One region of the Lysinibacillus sp. A4 genome, then DNA from elsewhere that is predicted to be linked to it. Evidence: riboswitches for the same ligand, from Rfam matches in the RefSeq annotation. Region 1 holds a riboswitch; each other region holds the start of a gene.

The links. Region 1 has a riboswitch for lysine ahead of NY607_RS07355 (aspartate kinase). Riboswitches for the same ligand answer to the same signal wherever they lie in the genome.
Region 2: another riboswitch for lysine. It lies ahead of NY607_RS18860 (transporter substrate-binding domain-containing protein); the one in region 1 lies ahead of NY607_RS07355 (aspartate kinase).
Region 3: another riboswitch for lysine. It lies ahead of NY607_RS23335 (amino acid permease); the one in region 1 lies ahead of NY607_RS07355 (aspartate kinase).

What each region holds. Positions count from the first base shown of each region.
Region 1 is NZ_JANWTB010000003.1:379,327-389,520, reverse strand. Features, by position in the region: gene NY607_RS07370 (amino acid permease) at 1-1,310, shown strand, start outside; gene trxA (thioredoxin) at 1,432-1,743, shown strand; gene uvrC (excinuclease ABC subunit UvrC) at 1,867-3,657, shown strand; lysine riboswitch at 3,765-3,942, shown strand; gene NY607_RS07355 (aspartate kinase) at 4,076-5,302, shown strand; gene NY607_RS07350 (YslB family protein) at 5,401-5,835, opposite strand; gene NY607_RS07345 (succinate dehydrogenase cytochrome b558 subunit) at 6,108-6,716, shown strand; gene sdhA (succinate dehydrogenase flavoprotein subunit) at 6,783-8,537, shown strand; gene sdhB (succinate dehydrogenase iron-sulfur subunit) at 8,543-9,322, shown strand; gene NY607_RS07330 (acyl-CoA thioesterase) at 9,516-9,980, shown strand; gene NY607_RS07325 (helix-turn-helix domain-containing protein) at 10,168-10,194, shown strand, end outside.
Region 2 is NZ_JANWTB010000010.1:115,635-125,828, forward strand. Features, by position in the region: gene NY607_RS18855 (amino acid ABC transporter permease) at 1-222, opposite strand, end outside; gene NY607_RS18860 (transporter substrate-binding domain-containing protein) at 393-1,250, opposite strand; lysine riboswitch at 1,370-1,556, opposite strand; gene odhB (2-oxoglutarate dehydrogenase complex dihydrolipoyllysine-residue succinyltransferase) at 1,897-3,159, opposite strand; gene NY607_RS18870 (2-oxoglutarate dehydrogenase E1 component) at 3,250-6,075, opposite strand; gene NY607_RS18875 (HAMP domain-containing sensor histidine kinase) at 6,308-7,693, opposite strand; gene NY607_RS18880 (response regulator transcription factor) at 7,690-8,364, opposite strand; gene NY607_RS18885 (diguanylate cyclase domain-containing protein) at 8,477-10,194, opposite strand, start outside.
Region 3 is NZ_JANWTB010000019.1:4,790-14,983, forward strand. Features, by position in the region: gene NY607_RS23330 (CynX/NimT family MFS transporter) at 1-487, opposite strand, end outside; lysine riboswitch at 666-842, shown strand; gene NY607_RS23335 (amino acid permease) at 925-2,388, shown strand; gene NY607_RS23340 (response regulator transcription factor) at 2,539-3,231, shown strand; gene NY607_RS23345 (sensor histidine kinase) at 3,238-4,173, shown strand; gene NY607_RS23350 (ABC transporter ATP-binding protein) at 4,304-5,227, shown strand; gene NY607_RS23355 (ABC transporter permease) at 5,220-5,909, shown strand; gene NY607_RS23360 (Nramp family divalent metal transporter) at 5,957-7,222, opposite strand; gene NY607_RS23365 (winged helix-turn-helix domain-containing protein) at 7,445-9,988, shown strand; gene NY607_RS23370 (winged helix-turn-helix domain-containing protein) at 10,018-10,194, shown strand, end outside.

The sequences.
Region 1 (10,194 bases):
CGCGTCATATCACGATGATGGCGTTAGGTGGTGCCATTGGCGCGGGATTATTTAAAGGAAGTAGTGCAGCCATTGATATGGCAGGACCATCTGTGCTGATTGCGTATTTAATCGGCGGCATTATTTTATTATTTGTTATGCAAGGCTTAGCAGAAATGGCCGTGCGTAATAAAGAAGCGAGAACCTTTAGAGATTTAGTGCAATCCGTGTTAGGTAAATACCCTGCGTATTTCCTAGATTGGATCTACTGGAAAATGTGGGTTTTAAATATTGCAGCAGAGTCTGTCGTGGCTGCTATCTTTATTCAATATTGGTTACCAGAATATCCAATTTGGATACTGGCACTATCTGTTTCTGTGTTAGTAACAGCGATTAATTTATTATCCGTAAAAATCTTTGCAGAAACAGAATATTGGCTAGCATTAATCAAAATTACTGTTATTATTGTCTTTATCATTGCAGGACTTATTTTATTGCTTGTGACGTTTGGAAATCATAGTGCTGTTGGTTTTGCTAACTTAACGGAGCATGGTGGGTTCTTCCCTAATGGCTCGACTGGCTTAATTGCTGCCATGCTTGTAGTTATCTACTCCTATGGTGGGACAGAAATCATCGGGATTACATTAGCTGAAACGAAAAATCCGGAAAAAGTAGTACCAAAAGCTGTTCGCAGTACATTAGTACGTATTGTTACTTTTTATTTACTGCCATTCTTTATTATCGTAAGCTTGATTCCTTGGAATGAAGTAAATGGGGTTCCTGAAAGCCCGTTTGTCATGGTTTTTAAAATGGTTGGTATTCCAGGGGCAGACCATATTATGAACGCTGTTGTTTTACTTGCCATTATTTCATCAATGAATTCAGGACTGTATGGTTCATCACGCGTACTCTATACACAGGCTGTAGATGGACGTGTGCCTAAAATCTTTGCTTATTTATCGAAACGAAAAGTACCAGTATATGCTATTTTAATGTGTACTTTAGCGATGTATTTAGGGGTTATTTTATCTTTATATGCGGGAAGCAAAACATTTGATTTTCTAATGGGATCACTTGGTTATACTGTGTTATTTATTTGGTTAATTATTGCGATTGCCCATTTAAAATCACGTAAAAAACAAGCAGAGCACACAAGTGCCTATGAAGTAAAATGGTTCCCTTATACGACTTGGATAGCTATATTGGCGTTAAGTGCGATTCTCATCGGAATTATTTTCACCACATCTATTATTGTGACAGGCATTACGTTAGCTATTTACCTTTTTATTAAGTTAACCTATGTATTGAAGGGTCGTTATCAAGTCAATTAATGACTGTGTATTGATTTTTCGACACAGATTTGCATAAAAAATACATTGTAGGCAGATTGTTCGCTCAAGTGAATTTATCCATGCTATACTACAAGCATAGTAAGTTTAAGGAGGATTTCAAATGGCAATTGTACATGCAACAGATGCTACGTTCCAGGACGATATTAAAGAAGGGTTAGTACTAGTAGACTTTTGGGCTGCTTGGTGCGGACCATGTAAAATGATTGGGCCAGTTCTTGAAGAAATGGACGCAGCAGGTAGTGCGGCTAAAATTGTAAAAGTTGACGTTGACAATAACCAAGGTACTGCAGCTCAGTATCAAATTATGTCAATCCCATCTTTACTATTATTTAAAGATGGAGAATTAGTTGACAAAACAGTAGGCTTCCAACCAAAAGAAGCTTTAGAAGCATTTATCGCAAAACATGCGTAATGAATGAAGTTCACAAAGCCGAGCCATCAATGGATGTGTTCGGCTTTTTTTCGTTATATAATAAAGAAAATAACTAACATGATTCTAATGAGGGGAATTTTTACTTAGGGGGGCAGGTAGGTAATGAACGATTTAATAAAGCGAAAACTGGATATTTTACCAGATCAACCTGGCTGCTATTTGATGAAGGATCGACAAGGGACTATCATTTATGTCGGTAAAGCAAAAGTTCTAAAAAACCGTGTACGCTCTTATTTTACGGGAACACATGAAGGGAAAACGCAAAGGCTTGTAGGTGAAATAGAAGATTTTGAGTATATTGTAACGTCATCAAATATTGAAGCACTTATTTTAGAGCTGAATCTCATCAAATTACATGATCCAAAATATAATGTCATGTTAACGGATGATAAGACCTATCCATATTTAAAAATTACGAATGAAAAACATCCTCGTCTGATTACGACACGGAAGGTAAAAAAGGATAAGGCAAAATATTTTGGTCCTTATCCGAATGCCTATGCAGCAAGTGAAACGAAAAAGCTATTGGATCGATTGTATCCGCTGCGCAAATGTGTACAATTACCTTCCAAGGTTTGCTTGTACTATCACATGGGTCAATGCTTAGCACCTTGTGTGAAGGAAATTGATGGTCAGGTTTATCAAGAAATGATTGAGGATATGACGAAGTTTCTAAATGGTGGTGTGGAGGCAGTCAAAAAAGAGCTTGAAGTTAAAATGCTAGCAGCTGCAGAAAACCTAGAATTTGAGCGAGCGAAGGAATTCCGAGACCAAATTGCCCATATTGATACGGTTATGCAGAAACAAAAAATAGTTTCAAGTGATACAACAAATCGAGATGTATTTGGCTATGCTGTTGAAAAAGGATGGATGTGTGTTCAGGTTTTCTTTGTGCGCCAAGGAAAGCTGATTGAGCGAGATGTCTCAATTTTCCCGATCTATCAAGATGCAGAGGAAGAATTTTTAACATTTGTTGGGCGCTTTTATGAAAAGCCAGAGCATATTAAGCCAAAAGAAATTTTTATTCCACAAGCCATTGATGCAGCTATCTTAACAGAATTATTAGAAATTAAAGTGCTCACACCGAAAAGAGGTCAAAAGAAGGAATTGGTTGAATTAGCTACCAAAAATGCTGAGATTGCTGTGGCAGCTAAATTCCAGCTAATAGAGCGCCAGGAAGAACGTACGATTGGTGCTTGTGAGGCACTTGGCGAAGCAATGGGTATTAGTACTCCTTTACGAATTGAAGCTTTTGATAATAGTCATATGCATGGAACGGATGCAGTGTCTGCTATGGTTGTTTTCATTGATGGGAAGCCTGCGAAAAAGGAGTACCGAAAATATAAAACGCGTACAGCAGCCAAGCATGATGATTACGGTGCAATGCAGGAGGTTATACGTCGTCGCTATATCCGTGTTTTAAAGGAAGGACTACCATTACCAGATTTAGTCTTAATTGATGGTGGTAAGGGACAAATGGAAGTAGCCCGTGAAGTACTAGAAGATGAGCTTGGTCTTGTTATACCGATTGCTGGTTTAGCCAAGGATGATAAGCATAATACATCTCAGCTCTTGTTCGGTGATCCACCAGAAGTGATTAGCTTAAAACGTACAAGTGATGGCTTTTATTTATTACAACGAATTCAAGACGAAGTCCATCGCTTTGCTATTACCTTCTTGCGTCAACAGCATGAGAAGCATACCATTCAATCTGTATTAGATCATATTGAAGGGGTAGGACCAAAACGAAAGCAACAGCTTCTTAAACATTTCGGTTCAGTCAAAAAAATTCGAGAGGCGAGCGAGCTAGCATTACAGGAGGCTGGGATGTCCGCTAATTTAGCAAGCCAAATTTTTAGCTATTTTCAGCAACAATCATTGTCAAAGGAATAGGCATGTGCTATGGTTATAAATAACATTGTTTTCAATGTTATGGAGAGCCAACTGCGTGACTAGTTTGTTTACGCTAAGGCTTAATGAATTGAATACATTCACTTTAAAGTGATGATAGAGGTGCAAGATTCAAGAGTAACACAATGGAGGATGGACAAGTCCAGAGATATTGTGTGAAAGGGGAGCTTGCCGAAGTACAGTATTGTTGTTCCATTGCTGTACTGGTTTTGCATTTAAGAAATGTAAGACTGTCGATTCTAAACGTTTCGGAGAGCTATCACACATGCGCAAGTTACGATTATTGTACATGTTATAGGCAGCTTTCACGTTATGTGGAGGCTGCCTTTTAGTTTTCTAGAAACGGTTTTACCCCCCATAATTTGGTGAAATACATGAACTGGAAGGGAGAACGAAAGAAATGGCTAAAGTCGTGATGAAGTTTGGAGGAGCTGCATTAGCTTCTACTGAACAAATCCAAGAGGCTGCTAGGAAAGCGATTGCTGAAAAGGACAAAGGATTGGATGTAGTAGTGGTCGTTGCAGCAATGGGACACACTGCGAAAGAGATGAAAATGATGGTACACCAACTAACTGACGATGTGTCGAAAAGAGAATTAGATGCAGTTTTGTCAACTGGCTCTCAATTATCTAGTGCTTTATTTGCCATTGCCTTGCAGGAAGCAGGCTATGAGGCTGTGTCTCTAACTGGATGGCAAGCTGGTATACATACGGATGGTATGTATCGACATGCTCGTATCGACTATATAGATATTAGTCGTATGGAAGAACATTTTGCACAGGGACAAATTGTGGTTATTGCTGGAGAACAAGGGATTGACGAAGTGCACAATATCACCACGCTTGGAAAAGGTGGAGCTGAAACAGCTGCTGTTGCACTTGCCATAGCGTTGGAAGCGGAGAGAGTAGATATGTATACAAATGTGGATGGTGTTTATACAGCAGATCCACGATATGTTCCCAATGCCCAAAAGCTTCAAGAAATTTCATATGATGAAATGTTGGAATTATCGAATTTAGGGTCTCATATCATACATCCTCGTGCGGTGGAGTTAGCGAAGAAATTTCAAATGCCTGTTATTATACGTTCAAGTTTAATAGAATCAGTAGGCACTTTATTGAAGGAGGAAGTGGAAATGGAAAAAAATTTAGTCGTTCGTGGTGTTGCATTTGAATCAGATATTATTCGTTTAACAGTAGGGTATGATGCTTTTTCCAATGCTTCATTAGCAGATATATTTACGGTTCTTGCAGAGAACCGTATTAATGTAGATATTATTGTCCAAGCCATTATTGATGGGTTGAAGCCAACTGTATCGTTTTCCATTTTAAAAGAGGAATTTGCGGAAGCATTACGTGTTTTAGAGGATAGTAAATTATCACTTGGATTTAGTTTTGCTGACTTCGAAATTGGACTAGCAAAAGTTTCTATTATTGGTTCAGGCATGGCTTCCAATCCAGGCGTTGCTGCTCGTATGTTTGATCGGTTACGTCGTGAAAATATCCCTGTAAAAATGGTTAGTACTTCTGAAATAAAAGTGTCCGTTGTTGTACCACAGGATGATATGATCCAAGCAGCTAATGCTCTCCATGATGAGTTTAATTTAGAGCAAGCACTTTACATATAATAATAGAAGAAACAGCATTTTATGTAATTGACCGAAATAAAAGGAAGAAAAAAGAAGGATTGTCATCCCATTCTTTAATGGGAAACAATCCTTTTTAATTATTCTGAGGGAATGGTATTCATAATACGTTCTTTAACGTCCCATTTGACTGTAAACATGACGTATTGTTGCTTTTCCCGTTTTTCATTATAGCATTCTGTTAGGTAGCCTTTAGCTAGTTGAATTTGCTCTGCTATAAATCCAGCTTCAAGTTTAAAGCTGCGCTGCTTTATTTGCAGAATTTCAGGGTCATTTGTCAACTGGAAAATACGTCCATCTTTTGATTCCTTTATGAGTTCTAATGTACCCCAGCAGGCATCTGCGAAAAATGCGATAAGTTCATCTTGACTTTTACATGGGAACTTGCGAGCAAGCTCTTTACCTGCCCAATAAAGGACGTCATCTTCATGTTTACCAAGTATAGAAGATAGAATATGATCACGAATGATCTCATAGCCAAATGATGAGATTGTAGGAGATGGAGTGTTTAACATTGTTATCCTTCTTTCTTAGAATTTTCTTAAAATTTAACGGTAATAAAGTAATGATAGATTTTTCGAGAAAAAACGACGCATCATGTACTAGATTAGTTCTTTAATAAGCTCTATGAAAAACTCCGAGTTGCCTTGACGCTCGTAGCTCTTGAGAGTACAATAAACATGTCATAATATTGTACCATGATGAAATACACAGTCAATGAAGTATCATTTACAAAATGATGACTTCTTTTGTTGTGCTATTTTAAGTACTAAGGGGGGTAACAGTCTTGTCGAAAGATCGAGAGTTTTTATGGCGTCGCTTACATTCTCTACTTGGGATCATTCCAGTAGGTCTGTTTTTAACGATGCACCTGTTCATTAACTTTACAGCAACAGGCGGGGCAGAAAGTTACAACGATGCTACCGCAGTAATGGAAAAGATTCCATTCCTTATCCTAGTTGAATGGATTGTCATCTATATTCCATTAATGTTCCACGCATTCTATGGTGTCTACATTGCATTCACTGCTACACCAAACACTGGACGTTTCAGCACGTACCGTAACTGGATGTTCTCTTTACAACGTTTTACTGGTGTATTCTTAGTGATATTCATTGCATGGCATATTTTCCAAACTCGTATTCAAAAAGCACTTGGCACACACGTTGATTACGACATGATGGCGAATATTGTTGCTAATCCATTCATGCTTGGATTCTACATTGTTGGTATTTTATCAGCAACTTTCCACTTATCTAACGGTTTATGGGCATTCCTAGTAAGCTGGGGTATTACACAATCTCCTCAGTCTCAAAAGATCGCTACTTACGTAACAAACATTCTTTTCGTAATTCTAAGTGTAGTTGGTGTGGCTGCTATTTTAGCTTTCGTATAATTCAATAGAAGCTACGATAGAGCACATGCAATCATTGCAATTTTTTAAGAGGAGTGAGAAATAATCATGGCGAAAAGCAAAATAATTGTTGTCGGCGGTGGTCTTGCCGGTCTGATGGCAACGATTAAAGCAGCTGAAGTTGGTACTGAAGTTGATTTATTCTCATTAGTTCCTGTAAAACGCTCACACTCTGTTTGTGCGCAAGGCGGAATTAATGGTGCGGTAAATACTAAAGGTGAAGGGGATTCTCCATGGATCCACTTTGATGATACAGTATATGGTGGGGACTTCCTAGCGAACCAACCACCAGTAAAAGGTATGTGTGATGCAGCACCTGGCATTATCCACTTAATGGACCGTATGGGTGTTATGTTCAACCGTACACCAGAAGGGCTTTTAGATTTCCGTCGTTTTGGTGGTACTTTAATGCACCGTACAGCTTTCTCTGGTGCAACAACTGGTCAACAATTACTATATGCGCTAGATGAGCAAGTTCGTTCTCATGAAGTAGCTGGTTTAGTAAATAAATATGAACACTGGGAATTCCTTGGTGTTATTATCGATGAAGACGGCGTTTGTCGTGGTATCGTAGCGCAAGATATGCGTACAGAAGAAATTAAATCATTCCGTGCAGACGCTGTTATTATGGCGACTGGTGGCCCTGGTATTATCTTCGGTAAAACAACAAACTCTGTTATTAACACAGGTTCTGCTGCTTCTATCGTTTATCAACAAGGTGCTTCATATGCGAATGGTGAATTCATTCAAATTCACCCAACAGCGATTCCTGGAGATGACAAAAACCGTCTAATGTCAGAATCAGCTCGTGGTGAAGGTGGTCGTATTTGGACTTATAAAGACGGTAAACCTTGGTACTTCCTAGAAGAAAAATACCCAGCTTATGGTAACTTAGTACCACGTGATATTGCAACACGTGAAATTTTCGACGTTTGTGTAAACCAAAAACTTGGTATCAATGGCGAAAACATGGTATACCTAGATCTTTCACATAAAGATCCACATGAATTGGATGTTAAACTTGGTGGTATCATCGAAATCTACGAAAAATTCGTAGGGGATGACCCACGTAAATTACCAATGAAAATTTTCCCAGCTGTCCACTATTCAATGGGTGGATTATGGGTTGACTACAATCAAATGACTGAAATTCCTGGTCTATTTGCAGCAGGTGAATGTGATTACTCTCAACATGGTGCAAACCGTCTTGGTGCAAACTCATTATTATCTGCTATCTACGGTGGTATGGTTGCAGGACCAAACGCAGTAGACTATGTAAAACACCTTAAAAAGCATGCAGAAGATCTTCCACAAGAGATTTACGATGCTCGTGTAAAAGAGGAACAAGCGAAATGGGATGCTATCATGAAAATGGAAGGCACAGAAAACGCTTACTTACTGCATAAAGAGCTTGGTGAAATGATGACTGCTACAATGACTGTAGTACGTTACAATGATCAGCTTGAAGATACATTGAAAAAACTTGATGAGCTTACTGAGCGCTGGAGCAACATCAACATCAATGATACGCAAAAATGGAGCAATCAAGGCGCGCACTTTACACGTCAGCTTAAAAATATGTTAGTGCTTGCAAAAGTAATGACAAAAGGTGCACTATTACGTAATGAATCTCGTGGTGCACACTATAAACCTGATTTCCCTAACCGTGATGACGAGAACTTCTTAAAAACAACAATGGCGAAGTTTGACCCAGCTACTGGTAATCCAATCATCACGTACCAAGAAGTCGACGTTTCATTAATCCCACCACGTAAACGCGACTACTCTGCGAAAGGAGACTAAAAGTTATGCAAATCGCAGCAAATACTGGAAGAATGGTCAAAGTGGAAATCTTACGTCAAGATACACAAGGCGGCAATAGCTACTGGCAAAAATTCCAAGTGCCTTACCGTCATGGTATGAACGTAATTTCAATTTTAATGGAAATTCAAAAAAATCCTGTTACTGAAGATGGTGTAAACACATCACCAGTATCATGGGATATGAACTGTTTAGAAGAAGTTTGTGGTGCATGTTCAATGGTGATCAATGGCCGTCCGCGTCAATCATGTTCTACACTAGTAGACCAATTGACAGAGCCGATTAAATTGGAGCCAATGAAAACATTCCCTGTTATTCGTGACCTACAAGTTGACCGTGAACGTATGTTCAACGCGCTTAAAAAAGTTAAAGCATGGGTACCAATCGATGGTACGTATGATTTAGGTGAAGGTCCACGTATGCCAGAAGGTAAACGTCAATGGGCTTATGAACTATCTAAATGTATGACTTGTGGTGTATGTATGGAAGCATGTCCAAACGTGTCTGAAAAGGCTTCATTCATCGGACCAGCTCCATTATCACAAGTACGTCTTTTCAACACTCACCCAACTGGTGCTATGATTAAAGATGAACGTTTAAATGCGATTATGGGTGACGGTGGCCTTGCAAACTGTGGTAACTCTCAAAACTGTGTTGCTGCATGTCCAAAAGGTATTCCTTTAACAACATCCATCGCTTCATTAAACCGTGCAACTACAGTGCAAATGTTCCGTAACTTCTTCGGTTCTGACCACTACGTAGACTAATATACGGACAAGCTGAACTCCCTTACACGAAGTGTAAGGGAGTTTTTTAAAGTTATAGAAATGAAATTTATCAAGTGTTATTTACGTTTTTTCTATGATAATATAGTATTTTCTTTTATAATGAATATGTATTCATTTTGTTTGCCGTTGATTGATAAAAGACGGGCAATTACATGACAGGGGATGGTATATCATGAAGGCAAATTATATCGATAATTTTCAAGAGTGGGAAAAGGGTTTTTCATTTTTTAGTGAGGTACGAGTGCGATTTTCAGAAACAGACATGTATGGTCATATGAACAATACGATTAGCTTTACATATTTTGAGCAGGCAAGAATTGATTACTTCCGACATTTAGGAATTTTAATGCCCTCAGTTGGAGAAGAGAATGTGAAATCTATACCCATTGTAGCCGATTTACAATGTGATTATGTAAGGCAGGTTTTCTTTGATGATGTACTACGAATCTATACAAAAATCGCGCAAGTTGGGAATTCGTCGCTGGACATTCACTATCTAGCAAAAAATCAAAAGGACGAAATCTGTTTCACTGGTCGTGGCACAATTGTGCAAATGGATCCTCGTACAGGTAAAAGTGTGCCGATTTCAGAGGAAGAAAAAACAAAATTCATTCAGTTGGCCATTCTGCCTCACTAGTTCAATATATAAGTATATGTAAATTAAGTGAAATAGTAGGTTTTACTTTTTACGTAAAATTTATGAATGTAACAATGTAATTTTCGAAATTTTTAAGGAAACATGGAATAATCATGCAAATAGCCGTCACCGCTTCCTGCCCCTTAACATAAGTTACAATACGTGCGGGGGAGGAGGGTGTAACTGAATGAATGGCTCTCATCATCGTTCTCTT
Region 2 (10,194 bases), on a different contig from region 1:
GAAAAATTCAACATAGCATGTTAGTATAAAATTAATGAGCTGTAAGCTATAAAATTTCACACCTTTTTTACGAACTGGAATCGTATGCATAATTCCGATGAAAAATCCGATAAATGCACCAATAATTGTACTAATACTTGAAATCAGTAACGTATAATACGCACCTCGTAAAAACATTTGCCAGTTGTTTTCAATAATTGAAAGTATCCATTCAAGACTCATGATGTTCCTCCTAACAATGTCATCTTGCTCGCTTATTTCTTTTGTGTCCTAGCTCTTTCTACCATTCTATGATTTGTCACGCTAGGACATTATCATTATGTAGAGAGGTTCTCATTTTGATAATGATGAAATGATCATGCACGGACTAATTGCTAGTCCGTGCCCTGTCATTATTGTGCTGCGGGTTGTTGAGAAATAGCTTCTTCCATAATCGCTTGACGATCATCTTCTGAAATGCCTTTTAGGATTTCATTGATTTTTTCACGATTTGCGTCATCTTTACGTAAGCCTACAGCAATTGAAGTATTTGATAGGTCTGTATCAAAGCCTTCTTCAAATGCTACATAGGTGAATTTATCGTTGGCAGCAGCAGCGGAAATGCCCTCTGGACGTTCAGCTACATAGCCATCAATTTTACCTGCTTCTAACGCCACACGCATTGCTGGGAAGCTCTCCATTGCTGTTTGCTTTTCTACGCCTTTAATTTGATCGATAACTGTGTAGTTTGATGTATTTAATTGTGATGTAATTTTAGCACCTGAGAAGTCTTGAATCGATTTTGCGCCTTCATATTTGCTACCTTTTTTAATAACCATAACAAAATCAGAAGTATAATAGTTTTCTGTAAAATCAATTGTTTTCTTGCGTTCTTCTGTTGGTGACATACCTGCAATAATTGCATCAATTTTGTTTGATTGTAGCGCTGGAACTAAACCGTCCCACTCCATTTTAACAATGACTAACTCTTTGCCTAGACCTTCAGCGATTTTCTTTGCCATTTGTACATCATAGCCACCTGCGTACTCTGCATTATCCGCAATTTTCACTGCGCCATTTGCATCGTCTTGCTGTGTCCAGTTGAACGGTGGGTAGCCAGCCTCCATTCCAATTCGGAATTCACCGCCGCCTTCTTCTTTGTCAGTTCCAGCATCACTTGAACCGCCCTCTTTTTTGTCACTTGTGCCACATGCAGCTAGCACAATTGCCGTCATGATAGAGATCATTACTAACAACCATTTTCTTTTCATGAAAAACTCCCCTTTTCTGTAAAAAAATAAGACAACTGTACTAAAAAAGACCTAAGTATATTGAACTTAGGTCTTACCTTTTATGACAGTTGCCCAAATCCTCACTATAATTTCCATGTTTCCGAGATAGCACAACCTAGTAAATCTGGAAATCCATTTACTAGGACAGTCCTGCACTTATTCACTGCAGACCCAGTATAAAAGTACGAGCTCCTTTTATACTTCGGCGATATTTCCTTCTTCATTGCGTCTTCGCTTGCTTTTACTCAACAATGAACTAATAAATACCGCGCCTCTACCTCACTGGTAACAATTCGTGAGGTTTGTTTATTTAATTGATATTTAGATACTACTATAAAACTAATATGTTCGTCAAGACGATTTTAACATTTTTCTGACTAATGACAATATTAGGATATTGTGCGTTCTGCTTCCACTTTAAATCATTAAACTTTTATTGATATTTCTGAAAATTACAACAAATATTTATTATAGCGTATGTTCTATATGTGAGAAAAGTTGCGTTTTTTTCTTTCTTTGCTCCTCTAAACGATGTAACATTCGTACTCTTTCAAGCATAGAATCGATCAATACCTTTCGTCATACAAAAAACCCTGCTGAACATTGTTCGCAGGGTTTAATGGCATTATGAATTTAATAATAAATCTTCAGGATTTTCGATTAATTCTTTAACTGTTTTTAAGAATCCTACAGAATCTTTACCATCGATGATACGGTGATCGTATGAAAGTGCTACATACATCATTGGACGGATTTGAACTTCACCATTTACTGCAACTGGACGGTTTACAATTGAGTGCATACCTAAAATACCAGCTTGCGTACCGTTCATAATTGGTGTTGACATTAATGAACCGAATACACCACCATTTGTGATTGTGAATGATCCACCAGCCATATCATTTAAGCCTAATTTTTTATCACGAGCTTTTGTCGCTAAGTTAGCAATATCTTTTTCGATTTCTGCAAAGTTTTTGCTATTTGCATCGCGTACAACTGGTACGACTAAACCTTCTTCAGTTGATACAGCAATACCGATATCAAAGAAGTTATTTAAATGAATTTCATCGCCAGAGATTTGAGCGTTTACGTATGGATATTTTTTCAATGCTGCAACAACAGCTTTAGTGAAGAATGACATGAAACCAAGTTTGATGTCGTTTGCTTTTACAAACTCTTCTTGTTTACGTTTACGAAGTGCCATGATGTTTGTCATGTCAATTTCGTTGAATGTTGTTAACATTGCTGTTGATTGTTTAACTTCTAATAAACGTTTTGCAATTGTTTGGCGACGACGGCTCATTTTTTCAATTGTTACACGGTCAGAATTAGCTGCTGGTGTGAATACTACTGGGCCACCTGAAGTTGCTACGGATGTAGGTGCTGCTGCTGGTGCTACAGCTGGTGCTGTACCATGAGCTGCTACATCTTGTACACGTACACGTCCTTGTGGATCTACTGGAGATACCGCTGCAAGGTCAATACCTTTTTCACGTGCAAGACGACGTGCTGCTGGAGATGCAACTACACGCTCACCAGAAGTTTCTTCTACTACTGGAGCTGCTGCAACTGGTGCAGGTGCTGCTTGTGGCGCTGCTGGTGCAGGTGCTGCCTCAGTTGGTACTGCCGCTGCTGGAGCTGCTGCTGCGCCTTCGCCTGCTTCTACTACTGCGATAACTTGACCAACTAGTACAGTATCGCCTTCTTCAGCTAAAATTTGTGTTAATACACCTGCTTCTTCAGAAATGATCTCAGCGTTTACTTTATCTGTTTCAAGTTCAACGATGAATTCACCTTTTTCAACGCGATCGCCCACTTTTTTTACCCACTGTGCGATACTACCTTCTGTAATCGATTCTGCTAATTCAGGGACTTTAATTTCAGCCACTTTCATTTCCTCCTTTGATTAACGTGCATGACGCACATAGAAGGGCTACTGCTTAAGGGCAAGTAGCCCGGTTTCAAAAATTGATATATATTATTTAACCTTTACTGGCTCAGCAACCGCTTCTTCAATAAGAGCTGCTTGTGCTGCTTTATGAGAATCTGCATCCCCTTCAGAAGTTGAGCTCATTGCAGGACGGCCTACATAGCGAAGTTTTTTACCTTCTGAAAGTTCATATAATGTTTCTAATGCATAATTCCATGAGCCTTGGTTTTTAGGTTCTTCTTGTACCCAAACTATCTCTTTTGCATTAGGATACTTAGCAATGATACCAGCTACTTGCTCTTTTGGGAATGGGTAAAGTTGTTCTACACGAATAATGTGTAGGTGATCGAAGCCTTCGCCATCTTTCACGCGCTCTGCTAAGTCGATCATCACTTTACCTGTACCTAAAACGATACGCTCTACAGCTTCTGGTTTAGCCCCTAAGCCTGGTTGTTCAATCACTTCTTGGAATGAACCATTTGCTAATTGCTCAGCATTCGCCGCTGCTAGTGGGTGACGTAATAATGATTTTGGTGATACGACTACAAGTGGACGTACCCCTTCTGTACCTAATAATGCTGCTTGACGGCGTAATAAGTGGTAGTAGTTTCCTGCATTTGAACAGTTCGCTACAAACCAGTTATTTTCAGCTGACATTTGTAAATAGCGTTCCATACGGCTTGAAGAGTGCTCTGGACCTTGACCTTCATAACCATGAGGTAAAAGGATTACTAGACCAGATTTTTGGCCCCATTTTGAGCGTGCCCCTGAAATAAAGTTATCAAACATCACTTGTGCCATATTGGCAAAGTCACCGAATTGTGCTTCCCATACTGTTAGTACATGGCTATTTTCTAGGTTGTAACCATACTCAAAGCCTACCACCCCAGCTTCAGTCAGCGGGGAATTGTGTACTGTAAAGGATGCGTTCGCACCAGAAATATGGTGTAGTGGTGTGAAGACATTGCCGTTGTTTTTATCATGCAGTACTAAGTGACGTTGAGAGAATGTACCACGTTGTGCATCTTGACCTGTAAAGCGTACTGGTGTGCCATCTTGAATAATCGTTGCATATGCTAATGTTTCAGCATGACCCCAGTCAACTTTTGCAGACGCATACGCATCACGGCGTTTTTCTAAGATTTTACCAAGCTTTTTCTGTGGTTCGAAGTTTTCTTCAAACACTAAAAGCTCTTCATTGATTTTTTCTAAACGTTCCGCACCTACTGCTGTATCAATTTGTGGGAACTCTACTTTTAATTCTTCTGGCATTTCTAAATGATGATGGTCATCTTTTTCAGCCATTTCTTTGACGTGGTCATAGGCTGCTTGCATTTCTGCATAGATAGCTGTATCTAGTGCTGCTACATCATCAGCAGTTACAAGACCTTCTGCCACTAATTGTGCACCATATAATGCACGAACTGTTTCATGTTTAGACACTAATTTGTATGTTTCTGGGTTTGTCACTGTTGGGTCATCTGTTTCATTATGACCATGGCGACGGTAACCTACTAAGTCCACAATAATGTCTTTGCCAAATGTTTGACGGTAGTTTGCCGCAAAACGTCCGACTTGCACTACTGCCTCTGGGCTATCTGCATTGACATGGATTACTGGTACTTCATAGCCTTTTGCAGGGTCAGAAGAATACACAGAAGAACGAGAATCATAATGTTCTGTTGTGAATCCAATCATATTGTTTGCGATAATATGGATTGTTCCACCTGTTGTAAAGCCTTCTGTTTTAGCGAAGTTTAACACTTCTGTTACAATCCCTTGACCTGGGAATGCAGCATCACCGTGTACAAGAATGCCTAAGCCCTTTGTACGGTCAAAAATAGGTTGCCCTGGTTTAGATGTATCATCTTGTGTGGCACGAGTAGCCCCAAGTACTACTGGATTGCCCACTTCTAAGTGAGATGGGTTGTAAGCCAATTTCACATTCATACCGGATTCACGGTTGAAAGAAGCACCCATGTGGTATTTCACATCACCTGTCCAACCTTTTGTAATTTCAAGGCGGCCATGCTCTGGCATAAATAAATCATTGGAAACATGTGCAAAATCAGAGAACATCATGTCATAAGGTTTATTTAAAATGTGTGTTAAAACGTTTAAGCGACCACGGTGTGCCATACCAATACGTACGTTTTCCACATTTTTTGCTTCTGCTGTTTTAATGATTTCATCAAATAGTACGATTTGCGTATCTAAGCCCTCACCAGAGAAACGCTTTTGTCCTACAAATGTTTTATGAATAAATTTCTCAAAATTTTCAACGCGAGTTAAACGATCTAATAAGGCTTTCTTCTCATCCGCAGATAATGCTTGTTTGAATGAGCCTGATTCAATTTGCGCTTGAATCCAATCACGTTCTTCAGTAGCTACTACGTGACCATATTCAAATGCTACTTTGTCTGTATAAATAGCTTTTAAATAGTCGATTGCATCCTTACCATTTTTCACGTTTGCTGGCACATCTTTGAAGAAGATTGCTGCAGGAATTTCAGCTAAATCTGCAGCGCTTAAGTTGAACGCGCTTTCTTCAATTTGAGCTGTTTGTAGTTCACGGTTTTTCAGAGGATAGATATCTGCCGCTAAATGACCGCGTGAACGAATTGTATCTGCTAGTTTTACAGCGGCTAACACTTTTTTGTAATCGCCAGCAGGAGCCGCTGCTGTATGACTAGCTACAGCTACTTCACCTTCTACTACTACTGGTGCACCAAATTGTTGGAATAAAGAAACTAACTCCGGTTCTACTTCTTCAGGAGACTGTAAGAATAAGTCGTATTGCTCCATCACATATCCTAGGTTAGGACCAGAGAAAGCTGACCATGGAGAACTTACAGTTGTAACGTTGTTCGACATGAAAAATGACCTCCAAATTTTGCCTTTCGGCAGTTCCATTAATTAAATTGCAATTAATTATATAATATTTAGCCGTTCTTTAAAAGAATGTTTCACACTACTTTTCCATATTTTAAAGAACGTTTTTTCCATCTCAATCTTACTACTCTTCACAAAAAATACAACTCTTTTTAGCAAATTAAGCAATTTTTTTCGCAAAGGATAGAATAATGAAATAAAGCGTGTATTTTTCTTAATATTTTAGCGGGATTTTCAGCAAGAAAACGGTTCCAATATTAACCTCACTCTTGACTTCTACTGTGGCATTGTATTTTTCAAGTAACATCTTCGAAATACTAAGTCCTAAGCCTGTGCCCCCAATTTGGCGATTTCTTGCTTCATCCACTCGATAAAAACGATCAAAGATAAACGGAATATTGTCTTGTGCTATTCCTATACCATTATCAGCAATTTCTAAACATGCATAATTTCCAGCAACAGAAATAGAAATTTGTATCTCAGGAATTTTTTCACAATAACGAATGGCATTCTCTATTATATTACGAACGATTTGACTTAGTGCATTTTCGGTGATAAATAACGGACCAATTTCACCATGTTTCGACAGCGATATTCGCGCTTGTGGATGAACAAGCTTTACCTCATCCATCACTGCTTCGATGACCACTAATGCATTGGCCTCACTTGTTTCATCTTTTTCCTCACGCCGTGCAAGTTCTAATAATTCCTCAATCATTTTGCGCATACGAGCAATTTCTGTTAAGGAGGTATTAATAGATTCCTCTAATATGGCAGGATCATGTTTGCCCCATCTTTTTAAAAGAGAAAGATGCCCTTCAATTGCTTGAATCGGCGTACGCAGCTCATGAGAAGCATCGGCGACAAATTGCTGCTGCTGGGTAAATGAGATTTGCAGCTCATTCATCATGGCATTGTACATCTTCAGTAAATCACCAATTTCGTCATGTGATGTATAGGTTAGCTGTATAGGCTCCTTAAATCCTTGATCCATCACGGTTTTCATGGATGCACGCAATTCGTGTAGTGGCTTCATTAAATAGTTCGCTAGATAATAGCCAATAGAGCCAGATAACACTAAGGCTCCTATCCCTGCAATCAGCATGGCTGTCAAGAGATAACGCATGAGAGATTGAAAACTAGTTAACGGATGAATCACTTGAATATAGCCTTGGAAAAAGCCCATCCGAATCGGTTCATTGATGACCAATACATCCTGCTTATCAATGGTCATCTCAAAAATTTCTTGCAACGAATTAAGTGGTGCAGCAGCAGAGGTATCATTAATTCGTAAAATATCCACCCCATCAGCATTAAATATTCGGACCGTTTCATCACGATCCGCAATCGATTTAAGCAAGCCTGTATTTTGCTGAATTTGCTGAATCGTAATTGTAGGACCCTGGGACTCTAAAAAAGAGATGATATCCTTACTTGTCCGATTGACTTTACTCTCCTCATCGTTTAATAACCATGTATGCAGAGAAAGATAGACGACTACACAAATAATCGTAAAGCTAATAAAGATGACACTGCTTGAGGTCAGCATCCATTTTTTTTGCAGGGACTGCTGACGTAAATAATTTCTTAACTTATTCATTCTCGCATCACATACCCAACACCGCGAACGGTTTCAATATAATCATTCATCGCCCCAGGGAGCTTTGTACGTAAATGTCTGATATAAACATCTACTACGTTGGTCTCGATATCCGTATCATAGCCCCAAACGGATGTTAAAATATGCTCTCGTGTACATACTCTATTTTTGTGCTCGATTAATAGTTTCAATAAGTCATATTCTGTCTTTGTTAGATCAAGTTTATTCCCCTGAACGAAAACTTCATAGGCAGCTACATCTATTTCAATATCACGTAGGCATAAAGATTCACTGCTTGTCTGCTCTGGCGTGACACGACGTAAAATCGTCCGTATCCTAGCCAGCAGCTCTTCTATCGCAAAAGGTTTGACGATATAGTCATCAGCCCCTGCATCGAGTCCTGCTACACGATCCATCACAGCATCTCGTGCCGTTAATAAAATGATTGGTACTTGTGATTGTGTTCGGATACGACGGCAAATCTCAATCCCATTAATACTTGGTAACATCACATCCAGTAAAAGTACATCAAAATTTTCCGATGTTGCCAAAGCCAATCCTTCTCGACCATCAAAGGCAGTTTTTACTTCATAGCCTTCGTGTTGTAATTCAAGTTCGACAAAGCGAGCGATATGCTTTTCATCTTCTACCAACAATATCTTCTTAGGCATCATATCACCTTCTATTCCAAAATAACGATGTAGGATTTTTATCCCTATACTGTTATAGCATAACATCAAATAAAAAGTCTGTCTCACAAGGAAAACCTTGTGGACAGACTTTTTAGTGTATATCTGAAATGGAGAGGTTGTTTTTCCCCGACTCTTTTGATTTATATAATGCTTGGTCAGCTAAATCCATTAGCTCATCCAATGTTCGAGCATGGTCTGGGTAATAGGCAATGCCAATTGAAGCAGTTGGTGTAAAAAGATTGTCCTCTATCATCCAGCCTTCTGCTAATTCATCACGAATCCGTCGAATAATATGCATAATTTGATGATGTCTTTTTTCCTGATCTCTTGTTAAGCCAGTTAAGATGACAATAAATTCATCGCCACCTATTCGAATAACCATATCATGGCTTCGAACTGTTTTGTTCAAGGAACTGCCGAATCGCTGAATAAACGCATCGCCCGTCTCATGGCCAAAGCGATCATTTACTTCTTTAAAATCATCACCATCTATATAGAGCATCGCCACACAGGTTTGATTTTCATTTGCTTCTGCTAGGATTTTAGGAAACTCCTTTTCTAAAAAACGCCGATTAGGTAGCTGTGTTAAAGCGTCGTGATAGGCTAAATACAGCAAATCATTTTCCCTTTCTTTGCGATGTGTAATTTCACGAGACACCATCATAATTTGAGAAACTTTTTCACGTTCAGGGTCGTGCACAACCGTGACATTTCCTTCTGTCCATATTGGTGTTCCATCTTTCGCCTTCAGTAAAAGTTCAAACTGTGAATCTGTTTGCCCTGTATAATTATTCAAGAATGTTTGCCATTCGCCTTTACTTTCTCGATCAATAATGTCACTGTAAAACTGTCCTTGTAGCTCTACATTTTCATAACCTAAATAAATACCATAGGACGGGGAAGCATAAATAATGATGCCATCCTCATTTGTAATCACAATTAAATCATTTGTATTTTCTGTGATGAGTCTGAAAGTACGTTCAATATTTTTTAATTCTGTGAACATTCTTTTCTTATCCGTAATATCATAGTTAATGGTTAAAATTTGTTCGATTTGACCAAACTCATCTTTTAATGGAACGATGGTAGTTTCTACCCAGTAATCTGCATGATATTTCGTTCGATAGCAAAGTTCTCCACGCCACATTCCCATCGTGTCCAGCTTATCTTCAATTATTTGAAAAAGGTCTTGCCCACGGAATCGTGGTTCAATCAATGCGTAGGGCTGACCGATTAACTCCTCCGCCGTGTAGCCAGAAGCCTGTAAAAACATCTCACTCACTTCGGTAATGTTACAATTATGATCTAATACAGCAATGGCTGTAGCTGAATTTAATGCAGATTTAAATACTTCTAGCCCGTGAGACTTCGAGCGTAATTCTGCTTTTTGTAAAGTAAATTGTGTAAAATCTTGCATGATAAGAAATATGGCAAAGGAATTATCATCCTGCATCACTGGTGATAGTGACAGTAAATACATGCGTTCCTGCTGGTCCAATGTATGCAATTTAATAAACTTCTCGCCAACGTTTTCCCCTCTTGCAGCTTTCTGCAAACAAATTTTTATTTGTTCAACTTCTTCCTTTGGAATAATCGGTAAATCCACAAACATTTTCTGTTTGACGGTTTCATTATCTAATTGAAAATCTTCCATAAAGCTTGAATTCACTTCGTATATCATTCCTTCAGCCGATAAAATGACTGTTGAGAAAAAGGCATGGTCAAACATGGACCGCATAAATAAAAATTTATCTTCAATACTGCGGTCATAAAGTATTTCCTTCGTGATGGCTAAAATATAGTCTTCGT
Region 3 (10,194 bases), on a different contig from region 1:
CAGCACCAAGGCCTGCAGTAAAATTCATGGACATGGTGAAAAAGGCCATTAATAAACCCACATGATAGGGAAATTTCAATTTCAATAATCCTGGAATTAGTACATTTCCAAAAGAAATGGCTACGCCAATTAACACAGTACCCAATAGAAGTAATTCTGTAGTACCAAGTGAACGTAGGACAATTCCTAAGGCCAAGAGAAAAGTTGATAAAAATAATGTTAGCTCAAGCCCTAGTTTGCGTGCTACAACTGGTGCAAATGGAGATATAACAGCAAAAGCCAGCAATGGTATCGTTGTTAGAAAGCCTGCCAATACATTAGATATTCCAAGATCTTCACGGATAAAGGATATAATTGGGCCAACAACAGTTAGTGGCATTCGTAATGTAGAGGCTATAAAGATAACTCCAAAGACTAAAAGTAAGGTTGTTCCTTTCCAGCTAATTTTTTTACTTGGAAAACTAGTGGAATGATCATTTGTAGTCAAAATAAAATCCCCCCTAATAATAATCATTCTAATTGAACTACTATAACACTTTATCACACTATTAAAAATAGTAGAAGATTCATAAAATACAGAACATTTATGGTTGTATTGAAATGTCTATGGTCTTATGTTAGTATAATAAACATCATAAATTTAATAATTATATGCCTCATGTTTGTATTGAGGTAGAGGTCGCGATATTTATAAGTATGCTAATTGAAATGACAAGCATTGATGAAATTAGTTGAAAGGAAATATTGCCGAAGTGTGAGGGGACTTGAAAACCTCATGCTGGGGCTGTCTCCGAAAGGAACAGAACTGTCACGTTTGCACAACGTGTTGAGCTATCATGTAGGAAAAACTGAGGATTAATGTAGCCATCACAGTGTATATGTGATGGCATTTTTTTGCCTCATAAATAGGAAGGAAGCTATATCGTGAGTGAAATAAAAGTAAATCAGCTCGGACATAAAGCACCGAAGCTGAAAAAAGAATTAAAAAGCCGTCATATTACAATGATTTCTTTAGGCGGTACAATTGGTACGGGGCTATTTTTAGCCAGTGGAGGAGCAATTGCTCAGGCAGGACCTGGAGGAGCATTGCTTGCCTATGCTTTAATTGGTATTATGGTGTATTTTTTAATGACAAGTTTAGGGGAAATGGCTGCCTATATGCCATCATCAGGTTCATTTAGTACGTATGCAACGAAATTTGTAGATCCTGCTTTGGGCTTTGCATTAGGCTGGAACTATTGGTATAACTGGGCAATCACCATTGCTGCCGAAATTGCTGCTGTGTCATTAATTATGAAATATTGGTTCCCAGATAGTTCATCAGCACTTTGGACAGTATTATTTATTGCTGTTGTACTGACGTTTAATTTACTATCCGTAAAAAGTTATGGTGAAAGTGAATATTGGTTTGCCATGATTAAAGTAGCAACGGTTATTGTTTTTATTATCATTAGCTTACTAATGATTTTTGGTATTTTAGGTGGGCAGGCTCCTGTAGGTTTCACTAATTTCTTTGTTAGTGATGGGCCATTCCATGGTGGCTTCCTTGCTACATTTGGTATTTTCCTAGCTGCAGGATTTTCATTCCAAGGGACAGAATTACTAGGAATTACAGCTGGTGAAACAGATGATCCTGGTAAAAATATTCCGAAGGCTGTTAAATCTGTATTTTGGCGTATTCTTTTGTTTTATATTTTAGCGATTGGTGCAATTGGGATGTTAATTCCATTTACAGACGAACGTTTATTATCAGAAGATATCGCAGTATCACCGTTTACACTAGTGTTTGACCGCCTAGGTATCGCCTTTGCTGCTTCATTAATGAATGCCATTATTTTAACGGCTATGCTTTCAGCAGGAAATTCAGGACTATATGCATCTTCTCGTATGTTATGGCAATTAGCTATGGATGGACATGCACCTAAATTTTTTGCAAAGCTAAGTCGTAGAGGTATTCCGATTTATGCACTTATGGCAACATTAGCTGTAGGCTGTTTAGCATTTTTGGCATCCTTCTTTGGCGATGGAGTGGTTTATATCTGGTTATTAAATGCTTCTGGAATGTCTGGGTTTATTGCATGGCTAGGTATTGCGTTTAGTCATTATCGTTTCCGCCGAGCGTTTGATGCACAGGGCTTAGATCCAAAGTTATTACCTTATAAAGCCAAATTATTTCCGTTTGGACCATTATTTGCTTTTACAGTTTGTATGATTGTAGTCATTGGACAAAATTACACAGCCTTTACAGGCGATAAGATTGATTGGTACGGTATCCTTGTTTCGTATATTGGGATTCCATTATTTTTAGCATTATGGTTTGGCTATAAAATAAAGCACAAAACAAAAATGCTTCCACTTAAAGATTGTGATTTAAAAGTTGAAGATTAGATAATAGAGCTGTTCTATAAACCAAAGAGTGATGGTTTATGGAGCAGCTCTTTTTTCAACACTCATAAACAAATCACTAATCAAACATCATAAATATGGTAATGTAATATACATATGGAAATTGGGTTTTGATAGGAGAGGTGCATCATAGTGCAAAAGCATATTTTACTTGTAGAAGACGATGAAGCCATTCGTGAAATGGTTTCTAATTACTTAACGATGGAAGGTTTCCATGTCACAACAGTGACTAATGGCGAAGAGGCATTACAAAATTGTTTGCAAAAAACCTTTGACTTAGTCATCTTAGATATTATGATTCCTAAATTAAATGGATTGGAAGTATTAAAGATTATTAGAGAGCAGGCAGCACTTCCTATCATTATTATGTCTGCAAAAGACAGTGATGTTGATAAAGCATTGGGCTTAGGATTAGGGGCAGATGATTATATTGCTAAACCCTTTTCTATGCTGGAATTTTCAGCACGTGTAAAGGCTGTTATCAGAAGAGCTACGAAATACTCTAGTCAAGCTGAACAAAAGCAAGAAGTCCTAGAAATTGATAATTTAAAGATAGATATCGTTAATTTTTCAATAACAAAGAGCGGACAAGAGATAAAGCTGACATCAAAGGAATTTTCCATTTTAAAATTGTTTGTGACAAATCGCCACAGAGTTTTTACCAAAGAGCAAATTTATCAGACGATATGGAAAGATGCCTATTACGGAGATGAAAATATTATAAATGTACATATCAGAAGACTACGTGAAAAAATAGAAGATGATCCGTCACATCCTCAATATATTAAAACCCTATGGGGAATCGGCTATAAATTTGAAGGGTAAAACTATATGATATTTCTATTATTATTAATCATTGTATTGCTAATCGGCATTCTTATTTTTCAATGGAAAATCAAGAAGGAGCAAGAACGTGCTATCCAATATATTCATCGAAAACTACACGTAATTGTGAATGAACAGACGTATGAAAAGATTCTAGTAACAACTACAAATTCAGAAATTCAACAGTTACTTATTACACTGAATACTTTGCTAGATCAACATCAAAAAATTCAGGCTACGCATCGTAAAATGGAAAATTCCATGAAAAAGATGTTGGCCAATATTTCACATGATCTTAAAACGCCTTTAACCGTTGTACTTGGCTATATTGAAATGCTTCAACTTCAAAATGGGATTAGTGACGAGGAACAGCAACGTTTACTTAAGGGTGTACATGCTAAAACATTAGAAGTATTAAAAATTATTCATACATTTTTTGACTTGGCAAAATTAGAGGCTGGGGACACAGATTATCCAATCACTAAAATCAATGTCAGTGAAATATGCCGAAAAAATGTTTTGTCTTTTTACGATTTGGTTACTTCACTGGGATTAGATATTAAAATTGATATCCCAGAAAGCTCCATATATGCACTTGGTAATGAAGAAGCATTAAATAGAGTGTTAAACAATCTACTGTCTAATGCTATTGCATATGGAGCAGATGGCAATGTAATTGGAATTACCATAAGAAATGACGAAGTCAATATTGATATTGATGTGTGGGATTGTGGCAGGGGCATTGATGAATATCATATCGATCGCGTTTTTGAAAGAATGTATACGCTTGAGGATTCTCGAAATAAATCTTTCCAAGGTAGCGGTTTGGGACTAACGATTACAAAGAGACTAGTAGAAATAATGAATGGCTCCATCCGTTTATCGAGTATTCCCTATGAAAGAACTATTTTTACGATTTCGTTAAAGCGAATGATGTATTAAATCGATTATGCTTGTAGAGCTTTAATGCTTTGCAGGCTTTTTTACTTAAGAAATATGTAAGAATGCAGTAATAAAATAGAGAGTTTCATTTTTTATAATGAAGCTAGTCACAATTGAGGGAGAGAATTACATGACATACATTGTAAAAACAAATCAGCTTACGAAAGTGTACGATGGAAAGGAAGTTGTTTCTGCTGTCAATATGAACGTTAAGAAGGGAGAAATTTATGGATTTTTAGGTCCAAATGGTGCGGGTAAAACGACTGTTATGAAGATGCTAACTAATCTTACGAAGCCTACAAGTGGGGATGTAGAAATTTTGGGGACGAAATTGACGGATAAATCCTATGAAATACTAAAAAGAATGGGGACAATTATTGAATATCCTATTTTTTATGAAAAATTAACGGCTAGTGAGACCCTGGAATTACATTGTGAATACATGGGTTATTATGATAAGAAAGAAATTGCACATGTTCTTAATTTAGTAAAGTTATCGAATACAGAGAATAAGCAGGTTAAAGATTTTTCTCTGGGAATGAAGCAGAGATTAGGTATCGCAAGGGCCATTATTACAAAGCCAGAGTTACTTATATTAGACGAACCAATTAATGGATTAGACCCAGTAGGGATAAAGGAGTTAAGAGAGCTTTTCAAGATGCTTTGTAAAGAGTACGGTATAACCATTATTATCTCTAGTCATATTCTGGCTGAAATAGAACAATTGGTCGATACAATAGGTGTTATTAAGAATGGAAGGCTCATCACGGAGGTAGCAATGGATACTATTAATCGTGATCAGGTCAATTATACCGAAGTGATTGTAAGTGATGGGAAAAAGGCAGCGTTTATTATTGAAAGCGAATTGAACATTACTAATTTTAAGCTAATGGATGATAAAACGATACGTATATACGACTCAACTGTATCCCAAAAAAGCCTATCTAGAGCATTAATTGAACATAACGTTGAGATTGAAGAGATTAGTAAAAAAACAAGTTCATTAGAGGATTATTTCTTAAAGCTAATCAATGGAGGTGTTGTCCATGCTTAATTTAATGCGTTTAGAAATGAAAAAATTTCATTTAGGTTCATATGTTAAAGGAGCCATTATCGCTAATTTTGTTATTCTTGGTTTCTTGTTTATGATTTTATTTATTTCTAAAGTTGAAGGAGACCCAGGGCTTGAAAATTATGAGGTTGCATTCAGTGTTATTGATTCATTTGTAAGAGCAGTTTTTATGATTTTTGCTTCTACGTTAATAGCTAAGTTAATCATCGGAGAATATAAATTTAAAACCATTACATTAGCCTTTATGTATCCTATAAGTAGAAAGAAATTAATGGTCGCAAAGCTTGCTATTGTCATGCTATTTACTTTCAGTATGATCATTATCTCCAATGCTCTTATTACAACCATTTTTTGTATCATAAGCGATCGATATGAATTAATTCCTGATGTACTATCAAGTTCTTTAATTATCCAGCAAATACCTTCTGTATTGATGAATGCGATTGCTGCCTCAGGTATAGCTTTAATCCCATTGTATTTCGGGATGAGAAAATACTCTATACCGACAACTATCATTTCATCTATTATAATTGTGTCTGTAACTTCATCAAATTCAGGTAACTTTACTTTAAACGATATTATTATTATTCCAATTACTTTAGCAATCGTGGGTCTTGGTATTGCTTATTTAGCCATTAGAAATATCGAAAAGGTGGACGTTTAATCAAAAAGATACCAGGTGCTCATTACTATAGAGTACCTGGCTTTTTGTTATCCAAAAATTGTTTCCCACAGTAAGTAAATATTTAACGTAACAACAATGACTACGACAAACCAACCTAAAACAGTTGTAATACGGTGATTAACTAAGCTTCCCATGATGTCTCGTTTACTTGTAAACATAACCAGAGGGACAAGTGCAAAGGCAATACCAAATGATAAAACAACCTGACTAAGAACGAGAGCATAGGTAGCATTCACACCAGAGGCAATGATTGCAAGTGGTGGCACCATGGTAATCGCTCTACGTAAATAAAGAGGTATTTTTCTTTGAATGAAGCCCTGCATGACAACATCACCTGCTAAAGTCCCTACAGAGGAGCTAGCAAGCCCTGCAATAAGTAAACCAAGACCAAAGGAAATGGCAGCCATTGGGCCGAGCGCCTCTTTTAAGCCATTGTAGGCAACATCTAAATCTTCAACTACAACGCCTTGGGTATGGAATACTGCTGCGGCAATTATGAGCATGCTCATATTGATGGCACCAGCAATAATCATAGCGATGATAATATCGATAAATTCAAATCGAAAAATGCGTCTTTTTTCTTCTTCATTACGACCAATAATACGGCTTTGTGTTAAAGAGGAATGTAAGTAAATAGCATGAGGCATAACGGTTGCACCTAAAATACCTGTTGCTAATAATAGTGAATCTACACCTTCAAAGTGTGGCGTGAACATGCCAATCGCTACATCACCCCATGCTGGCTGCGCTAAAAATGTTTGGAAGGCAAACGCCAATACAACAATTAAAACCATGCCAGAAATACCTGCTTCAAAGGCTCTAAATCCTCTTCTTTGCAACTCTAAAATAGCGAATGAACCCACTGCTGTAATCAATGCGGCGGGAAGCATTGGGATATTAAAAAGTAAATAAAGCCCTAGTGCTGCTCCGATAAATTCCGCGAGGTCTGTGGCAATGATGACCAATTCCGCCTGTATCCATAAAAAGATAGATGTTTTTTTAGAAAAATGCTCGCGTGCGACTTCAGGTAAATTTTTTCCTGTGGCAATCCCAAGTTTGGCAGACAGGGACTGAATTAACACGGCCATTAAATTAGAAAAGGCTATAACCCAAAGTAGCAGGTAGCCGTATTGAGAGCCTGCTGTAATATTTGTAGCAAAATTGCCAGGATCAATATAGGCGACTGCTGCAATGAAAGCAGGTCCTAAAAATGGCAAAAATCTTCGCCAACCTTTTATATCTCCATCTAAAACCGCCTCTGCAGACGATTTTGTGACTCGTTTGTAAACCATATTGTTCCCTCGTTTCAAAAAGTATCATTAGTGAAATAAAGTTTCCTATAGGAAAATAAGATATTAGTATTCTAACGCTAGGAATAAAAAAAGTGAAGTAGTTTGCTTTATCCTTCTAAAATAAGTATGCTCTTTTGGATGAAGTGAATGAGTAGAAAAATTAAATTGCAGGAAAAATTCGAAATTTATAGAACTAATGAAATGAAGAAGGGAGACAGGGTGATGGATATGGTATGGGTAAAATCAAAAGTAACAATTCCACGTACAGTGCCAAATGTATTAGAGAGGAAGAAATTATTTTCTATTTTATCTAACAATCGAATGAAGAAACTAACCATTATACGGTCAGCCGCAGGATACGGAAAGACGACTCTTTTAAGTCTGTGGTTGAAGCATATTGATGAATCGGTAGCATGGTTTACTATCGATCAGAATGACAATGATCCTGTGAAATTTTTAAAGTACTTAATACATACATTATCTTTTAGCATATTGAATGTAGAACAAAAGTTAAACAATATATTAGATGAAACACCACCTTTTGAAATAATTATAGATACAGTGTTAAACGATTTGAATACATATAAAGAAAATATTCATATTGTTTTTGATAATTTTCAAGAAATCCACAACCCTCAAATTCATCAAATTATCAATCGACTTATTGAATATTTACCAGCCAATGCACGGATCTATATAACCACACGAACTAATTTAGAACTTTCACTAGCAAAATGGCGTGTAAAAGGTTGGATACTAGAAATCGGGACGGGTCAATTATGTTTTGATTTAGAAGAGCTACAATCTTTCTTTAATTCTGTTACTAATGATGAACAGAAGGATGCGCTGAAGCCTTTATTAAAGACTACAGGGGGCTGGATAGCAGGTATCCAACTGATAAAGCTATCAACAGGTGGAATGATAGGTAATCTTAGTAGTGAAGAAATTTTAGGCAAAGCTAGTTCATATATACATGAGTACTTCATGCAAGAAATTCTTTTAATATTACCTCAAGAATTGCAAGATTTTCTACTAAGAACTTCCATTTTAAACTACTTAGATCCGAGTGTTTGTGCATCCATCACGAACGGATTAGATAGTTTAACTACATTCTCAGAGCTGGAGAAAAATTGTTTGTTTATCGAACAAGTACAAGCTCATCCACCCGTTTATCGTTACCAAACTTTATTTAGGCATGCCCTACAGGTAGAATTTCAAAGGCAATATTCCTATGAAATGATTACCTCTATTTATTACGAAGCAGCCACTAATTTATGCCAAGGAGAAGACTATGTAGCGGCAATTGAGCTTGCTTTAAATGGCGAATTATACAAGCTTGCACATGAATGGATTCAAAAATATTTAGTCGAAATATTTGCCGAGGGACATACTCTATTATTCGGGCAGTGGATACAGAAATTAAGGAATGCGCAGTTTCCAGTAGATATTAATATGCTTGTCTTATATATTACTACTCTGTTTTCAACCCATGAAATTGATCAGGCGAATAAAATCATAGAGGAACTACTTTTAAAACAAAATAAATTGAAATGGATGGATGGTTTTCAATTTATTGCTGTCTCAAAAATCTTTGAAATTTTGAATGCTTATATTGGTTATATGGAAGATGGGGATATTGAAAGGGCAAAAGTAGGCTTACAAACACGTGTAAATGTAAGAAAGAATAAGTCATCTTTATATGATATTTCATTAAAATATAATCAATTTGAACCTAGAATTTTACGTACTTTTATAGGTGCAAAAGGAAAATTCTTACCAGTAGAAAAAATGGATGAACTGATTAGCGTGTTGAATGAAAGTGAAATAAGGGAGCGAAATATTACAGGCGTTACCTATGGATTACTAGCTGAAATTTTGTATGAAATAAATGATTTAGATAGGGCAAGTAAAGAGTTAGAAATCGGTTTACAATATGGTTTGCATTTTCAAGATCCAGGATTATTTATACCAATGTACTTATTAAAGGCACGTATTTATATGACTAAAAAACAATTCGAAGAAGCACATCTGTTATTGATTGAAGCTATGAAGGAAACCGATAAACCTTATTGGATCGGAATGCTCTATATTATGAAAGCACAATCTTATTTATTGGAAGGAAATATTTCATATGCGCAACAGGAATTTTTTAGAGTGACGGATTTTATCAATTATAGAATTGCATCAAAAAATCCCTTTTATTTATTAGTTGAGGGTAAAATTCTGTATGCTAAAAACCAACTGGAGGAAGCATTGCAAATTGCTATTCGTTTAAAAGAAGGAGCAATTCAGGAAAAGCAAATCGTTACGCTTATTGAAGCGGGTCTGCTAGAAGCCATTTGTCATTTTTCACTTGGTAAAGAGGATTGGGCTTTAATAGTATTACACGATGCTCTTGAACATGGACTGTCATATGGGTATTACCGTACATTTATAGAAGAGGATTCTATCTGGCCATTACTTAATAAATACTGGCGTCTACGTCAGCATAGTAAGGGAGATACATTTAAGTCAGTGCCGTTAGCCTATGTAAATAAACTATTACAGAATGACAGCAAAGAAGATGAGTTTTTCGCTAACTTTACTGCAAGAGAAAAAGATGTTCTACAATTACTTGCAGAAGGTGCTTCTAATAAGGAGATTGCACAACAATTGCAGTTGACAGAGGGAACTATTCGTATATATTTAACGGGAATTTACAGTAAACTAGGTGTGAAATCTCGCACGAAGGCCATATTATGGGCAAAAGAATGGCTAGGCTTTTAAAGTTGTTAAAGAGAAAGGAGGTTTACATGATGCCAAATATTTTAGTAGCCTCAAAAACAACAGTCCCTCAAACGGGCAAGCAAATTATAGAAAGAGAACGATTAAATGCTATTCTACATCAGTCAACAGCAAAACTTATAGTAGTACAAGCACCAGCAGGGTATGGTAAAACCACTTTTCTAAGTAGTTGGTTTCAGCAACTTGAG